3 regions of the Bacillus basilensis genome follow, and region 3 is predicted to be linked to each of the others. Evidence: riboswitches for the same ligand, from Rfam matches in the RefSeq annotation. Region 3 holds a riboswitch; each other region holds the start of a gene.
The links. Region 3 has a riboswitch for S-adenosylmethionine ahead of ACQVV1_RS10410 (LLM class flavin-dependent oxidoreductase). Riboswitches for the same ligand answer to the same signal wherever they lie in the genome.
Positions count from the first base shown of each region.

Region 1: linked by a shared signal. The riboswitch ahead of ACQVV1_RS02195 (ECF-type riboflavin transporter substrate-binding protein) and the one ahead of ACQVV1_RS10410 (LLM class flavin-dependent oxidoreductase) in region 3 are both predicted to bind S-adenosylmethionine.
Region 2: linked by a shared signal. The riboswitch ahead of ACQVV1_RS15510 (MetQ/NlpA family ABC transporter substrate-binding protein) and the one ahead of ACQVV1_RS10410 (LLM class flavin-dependent oxidoreductase) in region 3 are both predicted to bind S-adenosylmethionine.

Region 1 is NZ_JBNTQO010000001.1:415,304-422,614, reverse strand. Features, by position in the region: gene ACQVV1_RS02225 (GrpB family protein) at 1-144, opposite strand, end outside; gene ACQVV1_RS02220 (protein kinase domain-containing protein) at 272-1,153, shown strand; gene ACQVV1_RS02215 (LytS/YhcK type 5TM receptor domain-containing protein) at 1,243-2,511, shown strand; gene ACQVV1_RS02210 (YjcZ family sporulation protein) at 2,604-2,711, opposite strand; gene ACQVV1_RS02205 (energy-coupling factor transporter transmembrane component T family protein) at 2,847-3,647, opposite strand; gene ACQVV1_RS02200 (ABC transporter ATP-binding protein) at 3,640-5,340, opposite strand; gene ACQVV1_RS02195 (ECF-type riboflavin transporter substrate-binding protein) at 5,351-5,899, opposite strand; SAM riboswitch class I at 6,039-6,154, opposite strand; gene ACQVV1_RS02190 (aspartate/glutamate racemase family protein) at 6,302-6,982, shown strand; gene ACQVV1_RS02185 (macrolide family glycosyltransferase) at 7,032-7,311, opposite strand, start outside.
Region 2 is NZ_JBNTQO010000006.1:269,694-277,004, reverse strand. Features, by position in the region: gene ACQVV1_RS15520 (methionine ABC transporter permease) at 1-447, opposite strand, end outside; gene ACQVV1_RS15515 (methionine ABC transporter ATP-binding protein) at 422-1,462, opposite strand; gene ACQVV1_RS15510 (MetQ/NlpA family ABC transporter substrate-binding protein) at 1,475-2,287, opposite strand; SAM riboswitch class I at 2,372-2,486, opposite strand; gene ACQVV1_RS15505 (NAD(P)-dependent alcohol dehydrogenase) at 2,567-3,475, opposite strand; gene ACQVV1_RS15500 (hypothetical protein) at 3,632-4,396, shown strand; gene ACQVV1_RS15495 (FAD-binding oxidoreductase) at 4,463-5,899, shown strand; gene ACQVV1_RS15490 (MFS transporter) at 5,896-6,429, shown strand; gene ACQVV1_RS15485 (DUF3981 domain-containing protein) at 6,508-7,311, shown strand, end outside.
Region 3 is NZ_JBNTQO010000004.1:208,564-215,874, reverse strand. Features, by position in the region: gene ACQVV1_RS10420 (LysR family transcriptional regulator) at 1-681, shown strand, start outside; gene ACQVV1_RS10415 (ATP-grasp domain-containing protein) at 924-1,883, opposite strand; gene ACQVV1_RS10410 (LLM class flavin-dependent oxidoreductase) at 1,876-2,934, opposite strand; SAM riboswitch class I at 3,017-3,123, opposite strand; gene ACQVV1_RS10405 (hypothetical protein) at 3,387-3,593, shown strand; gene ACQVV1_RS10400 (LCI fold-containing protein) at 3,909-4,190, opposite strand; gene ACQVV1_RS10395 (YjcZ family sporulation protein) at 4,594-4,704, shown strand; gene ACQVV1_RS10390 (HD-GYP domain-containing protein) at 4,858-5,982, opposite strand; gene ACQVV1_RS10385 (hypothetical protein) at 6,662-7,051, opposite strand.

The DNA of each region.
Region 1 (7,311 bases), on a different contig from region 3:
TCCTAATCCTTGTACGGATGTGCTCCCTATGTGTTCAATAGCAATACATTCTCCTCCGAATAAAGAAATAAATTTCTCCTTTTCTATTAAATACTCTTCATGCCACTCTTTTTCATATGGTTTAATAACGATTTGTTGTTCCATTTTATTCACCCTTCTATAAGTACTCATCATTATATTTATAAAATTCCATGTGAGTAACATAGGATTTTTACAAAATATGTCGAATACTGAAATATACAACTTAATTATAATAAATGTGAGGTATATTATGGAAGCTAAACCAGTTGAAATTCAGTTGAATCAAATAACATTCCAATTAAAAGAACATCATAATTTTGATTGGCTATTGAAATTAGGAACCGTATTTGCAGTTTTTGACCAGCAAGATTCAGGTAATATAAGTTTTGGTGTAGAAAAAAATGGGCATAAGAAATTCATTAAATACGCAGGGGCACAAACAATTGCATACGAAGGAACAATGAACGACGCTATTGAACGATTAAGAAATTCAGTTTCCCTATACGAGGAATTAAAACATGACTCGCTTATAAAACTAATTGAACATTTTCCAGTTCAATCTGGATATGTATTGATTTTCGATTGGTTTGATGGTGAATGTCTTCATTCACATTGGAGTTTCCCGCCTCCTGAGAAATATAATAATCCAAAGTCTCCATTTTATAAATTTAAGCATTTATCTGTTATGAAACGAATTCAATCCTTAAATTCCATTTTTTCTTTCCATACGTATGTCGAAAAGAAAAACTATGTAGCAATAGATTTTTATGACGGTAGTATTTTATATGATTTTCATACAAATGAGACGAAAATTTGTGATATTGATTTATATTCTAAAAAACCATACGTAAATAAAATGGGAAGATTATGGGGTTCCTCGCGTTTTATGTCTCCTGAAGAATTTGAGCTAAACGCTATGATTGATGCGAAAACAAATGTATTTAATATGGGTGCAATGGCTTTCACAATTTTAGGGGGTGGAAAAGATCGCTCCTTTACAAAATGGGAAGCAAGTATGGATTTATATGAAATAGCGTATCGCGCTGTAAATGAAAACCGAACTGAACGATATGCATCAGTTGAAGAATTATATGAAGAATGGGTAAACGTGGCAGATACTAAAAAAATATAAACCTATATTATTTAATCAAATATATATATTATACTATAATCATGTATAATATATATGAAAAGGAAATTCAAAATAATGAGGCAAATATTATGGACTTTGTTTATATTAATCAAAACGTATTAAATAATCTTCTTTACATTTTAATTAGTATCTTTATTTTTTATTTTATATATGATAGCGGGCACTATTTGAAGAAATATAAAAAACTACTTATTATACTTTGTACGAGTATCCCTCTTATTTTATGTATGCGCTATCCTATCTATATGGATGAAAATTGCATTCATGATTTAAGACAAATACCAGTTATAATAGGTACACTTTATGGTGGCTTCCCTGTCGGTATCATATTGTTTGCTATTTTATTAATTACAAGATTTTCATTTTATGGATTTAGTATGTTAACAATACTAGTTTATGGCACAATGTTTATCATTACAGCATTCGCATCCGCAAAATTTAATACGTATAATAGAAAAATCAAAGTAGCTTATACAATGTTTTTAACATTTTTTCTAGGAATATTTACAACTGTAATTGTATTAACTTTATCAGATTTTGAAGTGAATAATTTGTACATTATTTATTTCATAATATTACCAACTACTTTAATGTTGTTTGTAGTTTATTTTAATGAAGTTTTAAAAGATGCAGTATGTATGCGATCGAAGTTGATTAAAATGGAAAAAATGGAAATCGTCAGTCAACTAGCTGCCAGTATATCGCACGAAATAAGAAATCCCTTAACTGTTGTAAAAGGATTTACTCAACTTTTAAAAACACCAAATTTAACTCCAGAATCAAGAGACGAGTATATTAAGCATATACTTGAAGAATTACATCGTGCCCAAGGAATAATTGATGATTATTTAACGTTTGCCAAACCTGCTTCAGAAAAATTAGATGAGATTTCAGTAGAACAAGAGTTAAATCGAGTGATTAATATGATCTTACCTTTATGTAATATGAATACAATACATATTACAAAAGATTTCTCTACGGCAACAATAGTTGGAAATAAACAGCACTTTCAGCAATGTTTTTTAAACTTAATAAAAAATGGTATTGAAGCAATGCCTAATGGTGGCACTTTAAATATCTCCTCATCTATTAGTAATAATAAAGTTATAATACGAATTGAAGATAGCGGAATTGGTATGTCACAAGAGCAAATAAATCGATTTGGCGAACCGTATTTTAGTACAAAAACGAAAGGTACAGGTTTAGGTACAATGGTTGCTGTTAAGATTATTGAAACGATGCAAGGTAGTTTAAAAATCCGAAGCGTTGTTAATAAAGGTACCACTTTGACAATTACATTCCCAAAATGTAATCAGAACTCATCTGAGAACAAATAAAAAAGGAGCATAATTGCTCCTTTTTTATTTGTTTCGATACATAAGTATCTTTTATGTTTTTTTAGTTTACATTTGTGGAGACTAATTAAAAATTAGTACCCTCCGCCCCAGCAGCTGCATCCAACGATAATTAACAAAATAAATAATACAACTAATAAAGCGAAACCTCCACCAAAACCACAAGAACCACCGTAACTCATATTTTCTCCTCCTTTTGGTTTGAAAACTAATAGGTAGTTGATCATTTTAACTGGTTCGTATTATACATTATGTAAATATCCCTTTTTTGAGCATGTCTATATAAAAATAAGTAAAAGCACTCATTTGAGAGTGCTTTAAAATGGATACCAAAAGTTTTGAAATACATGTAATTTTAAATATACTGCAACAATTAAAATAAAAACACCTACAAATAAAGCAAAGAAATCCCCACTTTTCGCTTTATTTGTATAAAACCACGTACGTGTATCTTTCTTTCCAAATCCTCTTAAATCCATTGCGTTTGAAACGGTATCAATTCTCTCTAGAGAATGAATAATTAAAGGCCAGAAAATTAAGACACGGTTTTTCATGCGAATCCATAAACTTGCTTCTCCTTTTTCAAAAGCTACTCCTCTCGCCTCTTGCGCATGTTTAATAACTTTATATTCGGACTGAATATTAGGTATATAACGTAATGCAATATTTATTGCATATGTAATCTTATAATGAATTCGAAATTTACTTAAGCTACTCACGAATTCGCTTGGATCAGTCGTATAAATAAAAATAAGTGTAAATGGTAATAACGTAAAATATTTTAATGAAAGTGTAGCTGCATAAAATAATGTTTCATATGTAATTGTTGCATATCCAATATGCACAAACGAAGTATATGATTCGGTTAATTCAGATCCATGGGTTGGTGTAATAAATAAAATCATGACAGAATTTAATAAACTGAATGTAAATATAACACTAAAAACAATAAAAATTTTACGGAGTGGAATTTTAGCAACTATAAGTCCCATGCATCCAATCAAAAATACAACTAGCAATACGCGAAAATCAAAAAATAAAAAGGTAAACGTCATACAAAAAATAAATAATAACAATTTCACTGCTCCATCCATGCGATGAAAATATGTACTATACATCTTCCTCCCTCCTAATAACATCAAAATAAAGTTCTATAAACCTTTCAGGATATGCAATCCCACTAAATTTAACTAGTTTGAATAAAGAACTTTCCCTTAGGTTCGCTCTTTGTAACGTTTCTGGATGCCCTAACACAATAGACGCGGTATTATTCGCAATAATTTTCCCTTCATATAAAACTATCGCTCTGTCTGTATATTCCAATGCGAGATTCATATCGTGTGTGATCAAAATAAACGATATTCCCTTTGCAGCTAATTTTCTAATAAACGACATAAATTGTTTATAATGATAATAATCTTGTCCCGCTGTCGGTTCATCTAACATGATAAGTTTCGGATTTGTTGTTAGTACAGATGCAATCGTTAATCTCTTTTTTTGTCCATAACTTAACGCCTGAATTGGCCAATTTCGAAATGGATACAAACCACAAACTTTTAACGCTTCTTCCGCTCTAAGCTTAATTTCTTCCTTTGAAAATTTTTTTAATTTTAATGAAAACGAAACCTCTTCCATAACAGTAGGTTGAGTAATCACATGATTAGGATTTTGCATCACATAAGATATAACCTCACCGCGTTTACGAATAGACCAAGAATTAATATTTACTCCATCAATTAAAATCCTATCATTTTTTGTTTTGTTTATCCCTATAAGACTATGAGCTAATGTTGATTTTCCAGCTCCATTATGGCCTAAAAGTGCTACTATTTCCCCTTTATATATAGAGAAATTCACATTATCTAATACTTTTTGTTTATTAGAATATGAGAATGACAAATTCTCTACTTTCAATAATTCTTTTTTTGTAGGAGTGTCTTTACAAAAAACTTGCTTCTCCATCCACTCATTTATTACGCCACTAACACTTTCCCTATGAAGATTTTCAAGTGGGTATATTACGTCATTATTACTATCAAAATGTAATCTCTTTAATACTTCTATATACATAGGTTCTCTTAAGCCTATAGATGGTAATATATTTGACGCTAAAATCTTTTCAGGTGTCCCAATCGCAACAATTTCACCTTCATCAATTAAAATGATTTTATCTAAATCCAGGTTTAACATTTCTTCTATTCGATGTTCAATAATTACAATTGTTTTATTATATTGTTTATGTATATCTTTAATTAGTTGTATTGTATGTATGGCGCTTAGCGGATCTAAATTTGCTAACGGTTCATCGAACAATAATATATTAGCATTTGTTGTTAACAGACCTGCTAGAGAAACAGTTTGTTTTTGCCCTCCTGATAATTCATGTGGACTTTGTTTATGAAAAGCATGCATCTTCACCTTTTTTAATGAATCCGAAACAATCTTTTTCATATCATCTTGATTTACACATTCGTTTTCTAAATAAAATGCTACATCTTCTTCTACTGTAAGGCCAATAAATTGAGCGTCTTGATCTTGTAAAATTGTTCCTACCTGTTTACTCTGTTCAAAAATACTCTCTTTCCTTGGATCTTTTCCGGCAATTAAAATATTACCAGTACTAATTCCTTCATAAGAAAATGGAATTAGCCCATTGATACAATGAGCTAACGTTGATTTCCCTGAACCACTTCGTCCAGCAACTAGTACTTTTTCTCCAGGATATATATGAAATGAAATGTCTTTTACAGTAGGCTGTGCTGTATGCTCATATTGAAAGCTGAATTGTTCAAAAGAAATAATTGGTTGCATGTTAACATCCCTACTTTTCAATTTTTAAATGTGTATGTTTCTTATTAGATTTAGCTAAACCTATTGTAATTGGCAATCCAAGAACTAAAAATACAATAACATCAGCAATTGTTGCTCCTAATACTTGTATAACAATTTTGTCAAACGGTTCTCCCATCACAATAATATCGAATGCCCCAGCAAATATAATAGCTATGACAATTCCAATTAACCCAGTAATGGCTAAATAAGAAATATCTCCCTTATTATACGTCCCGTTTTTCACACTAAAGCCAACTCTTTTTTGAATGAGTCCCATTGCAAATCCGATAATGCCTGAGCTAATAACCCATCCCCACCAAATACCCCATCCAGCGATCGTATCTGTTACGGTATGACCGATAAGACCTATTAACAGTCCTGCAACTGGACCAAATAGAGCTCCAAAAACAGTTAAAATAGCTAATGCGGGTTTAATAAATGTATTTGGCGCAATAGAAAATCCCCAAAGTCCTAATATCCCATATAATGCTGCCCCAATTCCGATTGCTACTACTAATTTTGTTGATAATTTGTTCATTACAATTCCCCTCTCATATTAGTCAACTTTTATTACTCTATATTTATTTTGAAAATGAATTATGCATCGACACTCCCTTTCTATACAACAAAAAATGACCTCTTATATAAGAGGTCATTTTCTTTCACGTTCAAGAATCCTCTTATCTTCCAAAAAACACATCGTGTCCTCTGCGGAATTAGCACCTTCCTATAAATTTATATAGGGGTTGCTGAGGTTTCATAGGGCCGTTCCCTCCACCTCTCTGGATAAGTATTAATTTGTAATTCGTATTATGGCACTAAGAATTGTAAATTTCAATACTTTTCTAATTATTTTTTATTTAACGGTACATTCAAATCATTGTATTCTTATCGGAATTATGAAATAATAAGTTCAAAATAGTTACGGGAGGAATGCACGATGAAAGTAATCGGTTTAATTGGTGGACTAAGTTGGGAATCTACATCGTTATACTATAAACATATTAATACACTTACACTCTCTCAATATGATCAAAATGCAAAGCTTGTTTTATATAGCATGGACTTTGGTGAGGTAACTACTTTATTACAAAATCATCAATATGAAAAAGTGAAAAACGAATTAGTCACAGTTGCAAAAAAAGTTGAAAAATCTGGAGCTGAATGTTTATTAATGTGTTCTAATACGGTCCATTTATTTGCTGAAGAAGTAGAAAGTGCAATATCCATCCCGCTTCTTCACATTGGTGATGTAAGTGCTAAAGAAATGGTAGAACAGAATATAAAGCGTATCGGACTATTGGGTACAAAACAAACGATGGAACAAGACTTCTATAAATCACGTCTAGCAAACTATAACATTGAGACAATCATTCCAAATGAAGAGGAAAGAAATTTTATTCATCACGTTATTTTAAATGAATTAAGTAAAGGAATTATTTCAGAAACCTCAAAAGAAAAGCTATTACAAATTACAAAATTATTAATTCAAAATGGCGCAGAAGGAATATTACTAGGATGTACTGAAATCCCTTTGCTTATTTCACAAAACGACCTTACTGTTCCTGTGTTTGATACTGCTTTTTTACATGCAAATACTGCTGTGCAGTTTGCGGGATAACAATATACAAGCATAAAGGTAGAACCTCTATGCTTGTATATTGTTGACACTATTTACTTAAAAGAGATTCAATAACTGCAATGGCTTCTTTTGGACCACCACATTCTAAAAAACTATCATTAAGTTTTCGTATACCATGTTTATACTTTTCATTTGAAAGTACGTTTGTTACCGCTTCTTTCAAAGTTTGCACATTAACATACTCTTTTAATAACCGATGCGCTGCTTCAAGCTCAGTTAACCTTTGTGCTATCATTGGCTGATCTTTATCATGTGGAATTATTACAAATGGGACTTTAAAATATATAGCATCGTGTACGCTATTCATG
Region 2 (7,311 bases), on a different contig from region 3:
GGGACGCGCTTCTTTCACCATGACGTGCCAAATGATTTTTATAGTAGAGACTCCCATTGCTTGATATGCTTCAATCACACCACGGTCTACTTCTAATAAAGCCGTTTCCATTAAACGTGCAATATAAGGAGCTGTAAATACGACAAGTGGTACAATCACACCTTGCACACCAATAGAGGTCCCCATTAGAAACTTTGTAAAAGGTAAAATAAAGAATAATAGAATGATAAATGGAAGAGAACGAATGATATTAATAATTGTATTTAGAATAGGATAGATGATTTTATTTTCGCGCTGTCCACCAGGTCTTGTTAAAACAAGTGTGACGCCAAGTGGTAACGCAATAAGGATAGAAATTAACAGCGAAATAGATGTCATTTGAAATGTTTGAATGGTTGATTCCCATATGACTTTACCCCATTCATCCAAAAAGGACTTGTTTCCCATAGTCTGTTCTACCTCCTTCTACGATGATTCCTTGCTCTTGTAAAAACGATAAAGCACGGTGAATTTCATTTTGTTCACCTTGCATATGAACGACAAGTTTCCCGTATGCCTCGTTTTTTAATTGCGTAATATTACCGGATAAAATATTCGGATATACTTGGAAACGTTTTGTGGCAACAGCTAAAGCAGGTTCCCCTGAAGTAGTGCCAATAAATGAAAGGCTTACGATTTCCCCGGTACTTTGTAGCTCTTTTTGTACCTCTTCTGGAATTTTCGCTGCAAAGGCACTATTTACAAATTTCTTTGTTGTTACATGTTGTGGGTTTGTGAAAATATCCTTCACAGTCCCGCTTTCGACTACAGCCCCTTGTTCCATAACAGCAACCTGGTCGCATATACGCTGGATAACGTTCATTTCATGTGTAATGAGTAAAATCGTAATTCCGATTTCTTCGTTGATTTTTAATAACAAATCAAGAATAGAATCAGTTGTTTCTGGATCTAAAGCACTTGTCGCTTCATCACTTAATAACACTTCCGGTTCATGTGATAGTGCACGAGCGATGGCCACACGTTGTTTCTGACCACCAGAAAGCTCACTTGGATAGGCGTCTTTTCGATTGAAAAGATCGACAATACGTAAATACTTTTCCACCCTTTTTTCAATTTCTACTTTCGGAATGCCAGCAAGGCGTAAAGGTAGTGCGATATTTTCATAGACGGTAACGGTTTTAAGTAAATTGAACCCTTGAAAAATCATTCCGATTTTTTGTCGCGCTTTTGCTAGTTTTTTTGTCGACAGTGTTGTTAAATCTTGCTCGTTTACAATGATGTTTCCTGTCGTTGGTTTTTCTAATAAATTTACACAGCGAATTAATGTGCTTTTACCAGCGCCGCTATATCCAATGATTCCAAATACCTCACCTTTTTTTACTTGAAGGGAAGTAGGTTTAAGAGCTTCCACATTCCCTTTTTTTGTTGTAAATACTTTGGATACATTTTTCAATTCAATCATTATCCTCAGCTCCTACCAAGACGGTAAAACAGAACCATCAAATTTTTTCTCGATAAATTCTTTTACTTCTTTAGATTGATAAGCCTTCTTTAATTTATTTACAACAGCATCATCTTTATTTTCAGTACGAACAACGACCCAGTTCACATATGGTGAATCTTTTCCTTCACGGAAAATAGAATCTTTCGCAGGGCTTAATTTTGCACCTAATGCAAAGTTTGTATTAATTGCAGCTGCTTTCACTTCACTTAGTTGTGTTGGCAATTGAGATGCCTCTAATTCAACGATTTTTAATTTTTTTGGATTTTCAATTACATCTTTTGCAGTCGCTTTTTCTGTAGCTTTTGGATCCACTTTTAAAACCCCTGCTTTTTCAAATAGCTTTAAAGCGCGAAGTTCATTCGTTGGGTCATTTGGTACAGCAATTGCATCGCCCTCTTTTAAGTCTTTTACATCTTTTATATCTTTAGAATATACGCCCATAGGGAATGTTACAGTTGAAAATACTTCAGTTAATTTCATATTGCGTTCAGATTTAAATACGTCTAAATATGATTTCGTTTGATAGCTATTTACATCGAGACTTTTTTCATCTAAAGATACGTTTGGTGCTACATAATCATTAAATACTTTTATATCGATTTCGAGTCCGTCTTTCACTGCCACTTCTTTTACCTTTTCAAAAATTTGTTCATGCGGTCCACCTGTTACGCCGACAGTAATCTTTTTCTCATCTAACGCTTTTACCTCTTTATCTGAACCCCCGCTACATGCGCCTAATAATAGTACCGCTCCACTTACAATGCTCAATAATACCTTTTTCATCTATAATTCCCCCTTAATATACGTTTCAAAATAAAAAGCACCTCTCAAAATAAGAGAGGTGCCGAATAGACAAAATAGGTTCCTCTCTTATCTTCCAAAACGAAAACTCGTTTTGCAGGAATTAGCACCTTAGCTTATACGTCATAAGCTCGGTTGCCGGGCATCATCGGGCCAGTCCCTCCGCCACTCTTGATAAGAGTATGTGTATGTAGTTTTTTAATATGGTACTAATAGTAAATCTTACAAAAAGAATTGTCAACGTTATTTTCTGAATATATTTTATTTTAAGGTAATCGAGACATTCCCTTTTTTATGCCCTTTTTCTACATATATATGAGCTTCAGCAATTTCTTCTAATCGGTAAGTTCTATCAATAACGGGTTTTAAATTTTCTGTTTCAGTTAGTTTTTTTAGTAGAAACATATCTTCTTTACTGACCTTTGCCATCATGCCATTAACAGAGACATATACACCAGTAGGCGTTAATGCTTTTTTTCCAAGGGATCTATTATGTTTTCCAACAGCATCAAATATAATATCATAGTATTCCCCTTGCTTAGTAAAATCTTCTTTTGTATAATCGATTACTTTATCAGCTCCTAAAGATTGCACTAGTTCAAAATTTGAATGACTACAAACAGCTGTAACGATTGCGCCGAAATATTTAGCAAGTTGTACGGCAGCTGTTCCTACTGATCCAGATGCACCATATATTAGCACTTGTTGCCCCCTTTTTATACGGGCCTTTCTTAGGAAGTGTAGTGCCGAAGTTCCGCCAAAGGGAATAACTGCTGCTTCCTCATACGTCACATTGGTAGGCTTTAATGTTATTAATCCACTTTCATGTACACATGTATATTCTGCATAACCACCGACATTAAGCTCTGTTAATGCAAAAATTTGATCTCCTTTTTTAAATTGAGTTACATCTGTTCCTATTTCTTCGATTTCACCGGATAACTCTACACCGAGTATAGGCTTTCTCGGTTTTCTAAAACCTAATATGATCCGCATAGGAATCCAAAATAAGAGAGGGCTATTAAAGCCGCGTATTCTACAATCTCCAGTCGTTACACTTGTTGCGTGAATCTTGACTAATACCTCATTCTTTTTAGGGATAGGTTTCTCTGCATCTTGAAGTTTGAGAACATTGGGCGGTCCATACTTTGTGCAAATTATTGCTTTCATAATGACCTCCTGAAATGAGTTGTTGTTATTTACATCATATTTAACTAATTCTTTAAAAATGTTGCTATGAGAGTAATAAAGTTAAATAGGGAGATTAAAAATTATATAGATTTCAGAGGGAAACAGATGATATCCTTTTGGAAAGGAGGGGTAATTATGAAAAAACTTATTTTAACTTCTAGTTTAGTCCTTGCAGTTATGTTAGGTGCAGGATGTAGTAATGAGAAAACAGCAAAGACAGATGAACCGAAAAAAGAATCAGTTCAAAAAGAAAAGGAATTAACGGCGAAGGATGTTTTCACGAAAACGAACGAAGCTTTTAAAAATGAAGAACATGTAACGATGACATATGATGTAGGGATAAAAGCTGAGGGAACAGAGATGGATATATTAAAGGCTAAGATGCAATTAGAGCCAAAGACAAAGAATTCTCGTTCTGAAATGAATGTTTCTGGTACGGATATTGTAGTATATACTGTGGATGGTAAAGTTGCAGGTCAGGTGAAAAATCCTGCTACAGGAGAAGTTATATCTGTACCAGAGGAGCAATTAAATGCTGGTGGGATGAAAGCAACTCAAGATATTATAGATAATTTAGAGGTGCCAGCAGTAGTGTTAGATAAAATGAAGATGGAGAAAAGCGGAGATAAATACAAACTGAAGTTCGCATTAAAAGGGAAAGAAACAGAAAGTATGTTAACTAGCATGGATGAAACGCAGAAGAAAATGCTACAAGCGCAAAACGCAAAGATAGAAGAAGTGGATGCAGAATATATAATTACAAAAGATTTTAAATATGAATCAGCGAAGATTGATATGATTATGAGTAGTAATGGTGGGGATAAGGCGCACATTATTACGAATGCAAAATATACATCGTACGAAAAGTTTGAGCCAATACAGATACCAGCAGCCAAGTAATGAATGTTAAGGGAGGTACCTGAAAGAATGGGTATCTCTTTTTGTTGCTAATAAGGAGAGTGTCATTTGAAAAAAAGAAAGATAGCATTTGTCATTGTAGCGTATACCGTTTTGCTTGCAACGTCTGTACATACATATAAAAAACAACTTGATCATCCTATTATGAGTGATGTAGGCAAATTGCTTCCGACAAAAATAAAACGTGTTGAAAGTGCTACAGATGAGCACTCGTTAATACAATTATTGCGAGATGCAAATGTTTCAGGAGAGAAGATTTCTATTGCTGGTATGCAACATAGTCAAGGCGGTCAGACATATTATGCACATGGTACGATGCTTGATATGAAAGGGTATAATAAAATATTAGAATTTAACCCAGAGAAGAAGGAAATTACAGTTCAAAGCGGTGTCACGTGGAATGATATTCAGAAGAAAGTAAATCCATATGGCCTGGCCGTTCAAGTAATGCAGTCTCAAAATATTTTTACAGTTGGCGGTTCATTAAGTGTGAATGTACATGGTCGTGATATTCGTCATGAAGCATTGATTGATACAGTCGAATCATTTCGATTATTAATGGCAGATGGCACCGTACGTAATGTAAGTAGAGAAGAGAATGCGGATTTATTTCCTTATGTCATTGGTGGTTATGGGTTATTTGGTGTTATTTTAGATGTGACTTTAAAGTTAACAGAAGATGAATTATATGAAATGCATACGAAAATGCTAGATTATAAAGAATACACGTCTTATTTCAAAGAGAAAGTGAAAAAAGATGAAAATGTTCGTATGCACTTAGCTCGTATTTCTGTTGCTCCAAACTCATTTTTAAAAGAGATGTATGTAACAGATTATACATTGGCGCAAAATCAAAATATGAGGGAAGAGTATAGTGAGTTAAAAGAAGAAACTATTATAGCTGTGCCGAAATTTTTACTTGGATTATCACGCTATAGTGATTGGGGAAAGAATACATTTTGGGATATACAAAGAAGGTATTTTGAGCGTACAGATGGAAAGTATGAGACGCGAAATAATGTTATGAGATCCGATAGTGCCTTTATGGAATATGAAAATCCGAATAGGACAGAGGTGTTACAAGAATACTTTGTGCCTATAGATTCTTTCACGGAATACATAGATGATTTACGTAACGTATTAAATGAGGAAGAGTTTAATTTGCTCAATATTACGATTCGTTATGTGGAAAAGAACGAAAATGCAGTTTTATCTTATGCGAAAGATGATATGTTTGCACTGGTCCTTTTAGTTAACCAGGGCCGTTCTGAAAATGAGATAAAGAAAACAGAGGGTGTTATTCAAAAGATGATTGATGTTACGTTAAATCATAACGGTAGTTATTATTTAACGTATTATTCTTATCCAACGAAAGAGCAGTTAAAGAAAGCATATCCTCGTATAGAAGAATTTCTTGGAAAGAAAAAAGAAACGGATCCTAAAGAGAGATTTGTGAATTTATTTTATAGGGAGTATACGAAATGACATATAGAAGATTTGTAGCATCACAAAGCATTATTATGATGGCGGGAAGTATGGTGTTTCCCTTTTATATACTATTGCTTCGAAACGTTGGGAATAGCTTCTCACAATTTGGCTGGGCATATGGTTTGTTCGCTTTAACTTCAGCACTTGTATACCCGTTAGTAGGAAAGCTGTCTGATAGAGTAGGCGATCAAAAATTATTAATTATATATGCCTGGTCCATGGCAATATTAATGCTTTGTTTTCCTATTGCCACGGAAGTCTGGCATGTGTATATTCTTCAAATTGTAATGGGAGTTTTAGGGGCTGTGCAACGTAATACAGAGAAGACGTCGTTAGCACGAAAGGTTGTGCAGGAAAATGCCGGTTATGAGATTGGGAAATACCATGTATGGACATCGATTGGTGGAGCAGTAGCGATTATCGCAACAGGATATTTAGTAGATTTCTTTACGATTGGTACGATTTTTTACATTGCATCAATCTTATATGTAGCGAGCGGAATTGTATTAAGCAGTAAAAAAATATGACCATTCCCATTTTTACCTGAATAACCTTTATTTGTTATACTGAAGGGGAAGACAAAAGAAAAGGGGACATTGCCTTTGATAAAATTTTTAGTTTTAGCTATTCTCACTTTGTTTTTGATTCCATGGACAAGAAGCGGTAGTAGAATTCGAGCAGTGGATAAGAAAGGGGATGAGAAGGTTGTAAAGGGTAAGAAATCATCCATTTTAGTTATTCCTGTTTTATTTTGGATAGGGATTGCAATCTATGAATATCTTTGGCTAATTGATGATAGAGTAGATTCGATTCTTACTCATTATGCTGTTGCAGTAGCGATATTAATTGGGCTTGTTTTATTTTCACAAGATAAGGTAGGGAAATTGGAAGGTACGTTAAAGGGACTTCTAATGTTTATTTTACTCGCAAGTTACGGATATTTTGGTTATGTGCATGATATAGTAATCACGCAAAAGAAATATGATTCTGTTGTGAAGATAGAGAAAGATATTTCAGAACCATTTACTGAAAATGACCAGCCGTTTACAGTGCCGCCAAAGACAGCGGAGAATAAGATGAAAAAAGTATTTGGAGATATTCCGAAAGTAGCTTATTTTGAACTAGGGGAATTAACTCCGCAAATGGTAAATGGCGAAGCTTTATATGTAGCACCGATTGAAGTTTCAGGATTTTTTAAAGCACGTAAAGCTGAGACAATTCCAGGCTACGTAACGATGTCAGGTACAAACCCTGATGCGGAAGCGAAACTGCACCTCGGTTATAAAATGAAATACGTGCCAAGCATGTTTTTCGGAAATAATTTAGAACGTGTTGTACGAAAAGCAGAACCAAATTTAATCTTTAAAGGGAAACCGAAATTCGAAGTTGATGATAAAGGGAAACCGTAT
Region 3 (7,311 bases):
TTAACGCATGTGCGTGAAATAGTAAACCATAATGAGCGATTAAAGCAAGCTGTTGCAGAGATTAATGGCATAGAGGCGGGAACCTTGCGCATTGGCACCTTTACAAGCGTGTCCACTCACTGGCTGCCTGCAATCATACATCGATTTCACTTGGAACACCCTCGAATTGAAATCAAATTAATGGAAGGAGATTATGGCACGATTGAAACGTGGATTCAACAAGGAGTAATTGACTTAGGTTTTATGTCACTACCGTCTTCAAGTCATCTCGAATCTATTCCACTAAGAAAAGATCGAATGCTATGTGTACTCCCTAAAGATCACCCGTTAAGTAAACAATCCACGATTCGGTATGCTCAGCTTGAGAAAGTGCCTTTTATTATGCCTGCTTCTTCGTGCGGTTACGATGTTAGGAAAGTATTAGAAGCAGCTCGGGTTCATCTCAATATTCAATTTGAAACCGGCGATGATCATGTAATTGTCGCGATGGTGGAGAATGGACTTGGGATCAGCGTCATGTCTGAACTCGCATTACAAGGACAAAGCGAAAATGTTACGATTGTAGAATTGGAAGACAGACCTACTCGATCACTTGGGTTGTCACTCACTTCAATTAAACACGCATTACCAGCGGCAAAACGCTTTATCGAACATACCCAAAAATGGCTGGATGGAGAATAAGTATATCGGCAATCAAAACAAAATCAACAGGCAAGGAACTATTACGTTTTATTGTTCTAATTGTTATAGGAATATTATGCTACTTTACTTGCGAATATATATAAAAGAGAAATACAACATACAAACAGCCCAAGTTCCTCATTGAAACTTGGGCTGTTTCTTATACTTTTCGTTCTAATACAAAAACATAAGAGCTTGTAAGTACTCCCACTATTACTTTAACAATGATTTTCACTAGAATCTTATATATTAACTGCCTCTACTTGTTTTTCTAATTCTATTCCAAGGAATTTAGCAAGCTCAAGCATACCAAATTGATTAGCTACAGACTCTGCATCAGAATTATAGTTTGTGTTTGTATTAATATCATACGTATAAATTGCTCCATCCGAACTGCGAATAAATTCAATACCGGCAACAGTGATTTCATTTTTCTTCAAAAATTCTTTGTATTGTTCAATAATTGGCTCATGGAAGTCCGATATAATTTCAAATTTTGTTGACGATTCTTTCTTACTCTCTTCTCCTACTGGGCAAAAAGCATCGTGAATCGAGCATGCATCTGCTGGACAAAGCTCAAATCCTTCTGATGTATCTACTTTAACTGCATATACAAACTGACCACCTACAAACTCACAACGCGTAATATATGGTTCTGGCGCTTCAATATACTGCTGGATTAAAGTAATTCCATCGATAGGTTCTTCAAACGCCGGACTATCCAAATACTGTTCTAAAGCATCGATGGAATGAAATAGTTGAACACCAAGGCCTTTCCCTGCCCGGTTATGCTTTGTAATGAACGGTACTTCCCCTAACTCCCTTGCTGCTTTTACTATATTAGCGCGGCCAACAGCACCAATTGTTTTCGGCACTTGTATCCCAAAATTTCTTAATGCTGCATATTGATTCAATTTACTTACTTCAAGGCGTAATGCACGAGATCCATTAAATACTGTTCGCCCGTATCCCTCTAACCAAGCAAGAACCCCCTCAGTCAATTCAGGTGCATAACGATGTCCTCTCGTATGTGAAGAAGCACTCATGCGGCTATAAAAAACACCTTGAGGAGGCTCTTGTTCTAACGATATTGTTCCTTTATCTAAATGCCATTCCTCATACGGTAACTCCAGTTCTTCCAACCTTTTCACTAAATGTTCCGTCCATTCCTTATTCTCATGTAATATGTAAATTTTACTCATTTGTAATCAATTCCTTTCTTTTCAATTCAACTAATGGCATCACTTTTTCAGAAAATCGTTTCATCTCTTCAAGCTGTGGCGAAAATTGTAAAAGTAATAATGTAACACCTACTTTTTCAAAAGCGAGTATCCTTTCTGCAATTTGTTCTGGTGTTCCGATTAGATTAGGACGTAACCCGCGATTAGATACGGAATAATCATTCAATTTCACTTGCTGTTCTAAATGCGATTTACTAATAAAATCTTGGTAACCCGCATAACCTAACGCACCTTCTTTCACATCCGTTATGCGTCTCCATTCCTCTAATGCCTCTTCTTCTGTATCACGACAAATGACGTAAGCCGCAAGCCCGAATGACTGCAATGGCTCCTCTGTAACTTTCTTTCTACGATTCTTCATATCTTCTATTTTCACAGATACTTCTTCCACTGTTCCACCATGCATGACATATGCATCCGCGTGTTTTACGATTACCTCTTTTCCTCGCTTACTCTCACCACCTGCATAGATCTTAATCCCTTGTTTCTGCACAGGTTTTGGACTTAAATGTGTATTATGAATCTCATAAAAATTCCCCTTATAAGAAAACTCTTCTTCTTTCCAAAGCCCTTTCAAAACTGTTACAAATTCCTCCGTACGATCATATCTCTCGTCGTGTGCAGTAAATCCCCCGCCATACTGTCTAGCTTCTTCTTCCCACCATGCTGAAACTACATTCAATGTAAAACGGCCATTACTTAATTGATCAATATTCGCTGCCATTTTCGCTGTAACTGCTGGATTGTGGAAACCAGGTCTTACAGCTGTCATAATCTCTAATCTATCCGTCACTGCTGCAAGTGCTGCCGCAGTTGTCCATGCTTCCAAACTTGGTGCTGAAACACCTTTTATATCATTTAAGTTTAATTCTGCAATAAGAGTTGTTGAAAAACCTAATTGTTCTGCCGCTTGCGCTGTTTGTTTTGCATACTCAAACGTAGGCGGCATAGATTCATCATCTACATTTCGAAGCCATCCCCCAAAAATCGGCAACCAAAAACCATACTCCACTACCTATTCCCCCTTTACCTTTTAGCCATAAAAAAGGCTACTCTTATCGAAATAAGAGTAGCCTTCTTGACTAATTGAACCGCTCTTATCTTTCAGGTTTTTCTTCACCTGCAGGATTTGGCACCTTTCGTCTAAAACGAGGTTGCCGAAGTTTCATAGGGCCCGTCCCTCCACTTCTCAACATAAGAATTGTTTTTTTTTGTGATTTTTTTATTATAATCATCAGAATAATAAAAATCAATTGTTTAATACTTATTTTTCCGATAAAAATTAAATGATATATAAGAAATCATATTTTTATAGCGGTTCATGAGGGTATTATCTTGTTTTACTTACGAATATATGAAGGGGTATGTTGTATCATGTCGAAAACATCATGTATAACCAAGTTGCTTTGCTTCTATTATAAAAATACAGCAAAATAAATACGAACCAAAAGAGGTGTTAGTAATATGAAAAATAAAAGATGTGATAATTGCGGTTCTACTACATTTAAAGAAGGAAGGGTTGGATCTGCTTATCACGCATATGTTTGTGAAGATGAATCTAGTAGGTTCTTTTCAGGAGGGAAACGTTCTAAGCTATTAACCACATTCTGTTTAGAATGCGGTGAGGTAAAATCATTCAGAGTTGAAAAACCAGATACATTCAAAGAATAAAATGTATTCGAGAAGATGTTGTTACTAACATGAAAATAGCATTATTTATATTTGAGCTAATAGGAAAAGAATATTATCTAAAAATGATCCAGATGAACTTATTGAAATACAAAATAAAAAAACACTCATAATTTCGCAAAAGCTATTTAAAAAGCACATAGGAGAACTCCCTATAGTTTTTAAGCTTAAAACTATATTATTAAAATTAAGATGATTTAAGTCGCAGAAAGGTACCTTTAGGTGTCTTTTTTTATGGAGAATCAGTTTAAAAACTCAAAATAAAAGAACCTCAATAAATGAGGTTCAAAAAATCTACTATTTTAAATTACCTTCGTAAAAAGCAACTCCATTTTGAACATGCTTTAAATACCATGTAATCGTCCCGCCACAAACATTTTCATTAAAACTATTAGCATATACTCCATTTGAGTAATACAGAGTTCTTTTGAATTTACCATTAGAATACTCATAAGGAATTGAGCATGTTGCTTGCTTCGGAGAACTCACAGCTTTTTGCGTATCAGCTGAAGCCGCTCCAATTCCTCCTGTTAATGCAATACCAGTTGCTAATAGCCCTACTACTAATTTCTTGAACATAATAAATCCCCCTTTAATAGTTTTTATAACTTACAACTTAAATGTATCACTTTTGTAATTTATGTAAATATCTTGAATATGTAGAAATATTTATTTATTTTTTGGTAATATTAGGATTTTATTTTATCAAATGAAAAATAGAGGGATTTAGAGAAGTATGTAACAATGCATAATAAATCAATCAGATATTATGATATACTCACAAAGAACTGATACAAAATTTCTTTAGATTGGAAAACTAAAGTCTTATCTACCTAAAAGGAAGGCGCCTAATGGCGTCTTTTCTTTATTTTCAAAAGGACCTGCTCAATTCATTCTTTAAAACATAAGGTAAAGTGAACCCATTAAAATCCATGGAATGAACCCTAGTTTTACCCTTTTATCTAAAGGAGGCACTATTGTTATGGGATATGGTGTTAGTTGCGGCGAAGGCTGCGGTTTCGCTGGAGGATTTGCTTTATTAGTTGTATTATTTATTCTATTAATCATTATCGGATGCAGTTGTTTCTGCTAAAAAACTATTAGAAAAGGTACCTATATATAGGTACCTTTTCTTTATGTGCCTTATTCATTATCTAGTTTCAAACTTTTATCACGATTGGATTCGGGTTTTTCATTTTTCGCATTCTTCATACCTCAAATATGAATCGATTTCAGACATGAACTTTTAACTAAAAGAATTTGGGACCATTTTTTCCCACAAAGGAAATACCTTTTTGAAAACCGCTACTATAGAAGGATCAAATTGTGTACCAGATCCTTCTATAATACGTCTATAAGCTTCTTCAGGAGATAGAGCCGAACGATATGCTCTTGAAGAAGTCATTGCATCGAATGCATCTGCTATTGCAACAATTCTTGCGCATAGTGGTATTTGATTTCCTTTTAGTTTTTGAGGATAGCCCTTTCCATCCCATCTTTCATGATGAGAAAGAATTATGTCTTCACTACCTTTTATTAAAGATATATTTTTAAAAACTTCTAGTCCTAATTGTGGGTGTGTCTTAATAATATTATATTCTTCTTCTGTAAGAGAAGATGCTTTCTTTAAAACTTCATCCGGAATACCTATTTTCCCTATATCATGTAATAAACAAATAAAATGAAATTGTTTTAAAGAATTATCATCATATTCATTTGTTTCTTTAGCAAGAATAGTAGCATAATTGGCTACACGTTCACTATGTCCTTTCGTATATTGATCCTTTAATTCCATTATCCTCATTATCGATACAGCTGTTTCTTTCATTTGCTTTTCATAGGATGCTTTAATTTTTTGTACTAAAAATTTTAATGAAAGAAATACAAAAAATGACGTAATAAAAATTGTTAGAAATAATAATATTAATGATATTGGATAGTTAATTTCAAAATAATAAATAGCAATTAAAAATCTACATATCATACAGATAGATACCGATAGAAGATAATGAATACTTAAAAATAAAGGTGCAGAAATTACTAAGAAGCACTCTAAATAAGGGATATGTAAAGAAGCACCTGGATTACGTATAAACATAAGATCGTATGCCAAAAGATAACTAATACTAACGCCAAGAAAAATATATTTTGTAAACATTTGTTTATCCATTTTTTGTAAACACTTATTACATAAAAAAAATGAAATGAAAATAAATAAAAATACGAGTTCAAATAAAAGCTTCTCTAGTGTAAAATCCTTTCTAAGAATAAAATGTTGATAAATATTATCAAACAAAAGAGTACTACAGGGAATAAATAGAAACATGTTTATCGGTTCTTTCGTTTCAATATTTTTAATCCCTTTAATCATTTTACACACCGCCAAACCTTTTTTAATAAAAAAATAATTTCATATAGATATTATTAATAATATCCAAGAATAGATAATAGTGCAAAAAATACCCTTTCTCATAACCTATAAATGGGGTACCGCCATGATAGAAACGTATAAAAAGATGAATAGGATTATAGAAAAAGGCGAATTTTATGTAAATAAAACATATGCAGAAACTTCACGTACAATGGATTTCACCAATTCTTTTAGAAGCTCAAACAAAAACTCCATAGGTATATCACCCTTACAATATACAGTTAATTCTATTCTTTCATATTAATACAATCTCACCAATATAAAAAAAGGCTCCATTGCTGGAGCACTCAAAAATAAAATAAAATACAATAAGTAAATGAATTAAAACAAATAACAGACAATTTAACTATATAGATTAAATATAAATAAATCTATATATATGTAACATTACATATTGAAACCTATTTATTGATGCTATAATAGGCTTACTCGATGATTGTTATATTTTTTCATGGTTTTTAAGCAATATAATACCTTCTTAACACCAAGTGTACAAGTAAGAGAAGACATCTTAATCGATGTCTTCTTTTCTTATATAATAACAACACAATAAAATTAAGATGATTCAAGCTGCAGGATGGCACCTTGATATGATAGTAAAGAATACATCATCACATTGTCAGCAAGCAAAAGTGTATTCTGCATTTCTGAAAACAGTAGATGGCAGATTGTGACCTGCTGAATCTGCTAAGAAAGAATATACAAGAACATCCTTAACATCGTCTTTATTTCCACTAATAATAACATCAAGAAAATCTTCTATTTGGAATTCTGGAGTAAACAACACAATCTTAGTTGTTCTGTTTGGTTCTAAAGAAACAAAAGTACGAGAGATTTCAACTAATTCATTTTGAGTTGGGAAAGAAGTGTTTGGACTTCTCTTAACAGTTACCGTTACATTACTAGTATGGCAGCGTGAATCATTGTTTAACATAATGTTGAGAGCAGTTGGAATAATCCCATTTTCAGAAACTGGAACTCGAAACACTCCAGTAGATTTATGAGCCATATAATCACATCCTTTCAAAATAAAATATATTTACAATATATTAGATGCAAAAGGCGCTCATTTTGATAGGGACAAATTATGTGATTAATATATCTATAATAATCCTTGGTATTACTAAGCCAATGTTTTAAAAGATTAACAAATATCGTGAGAACCAATCAAATGTATATTAAAAGTAAAAAGAATAAGGCGTCTAAAAGCCCCCTATTTGGAGCCAATAATGAGACATTATGTTAATCTTATATGTATCGTTGTACAAA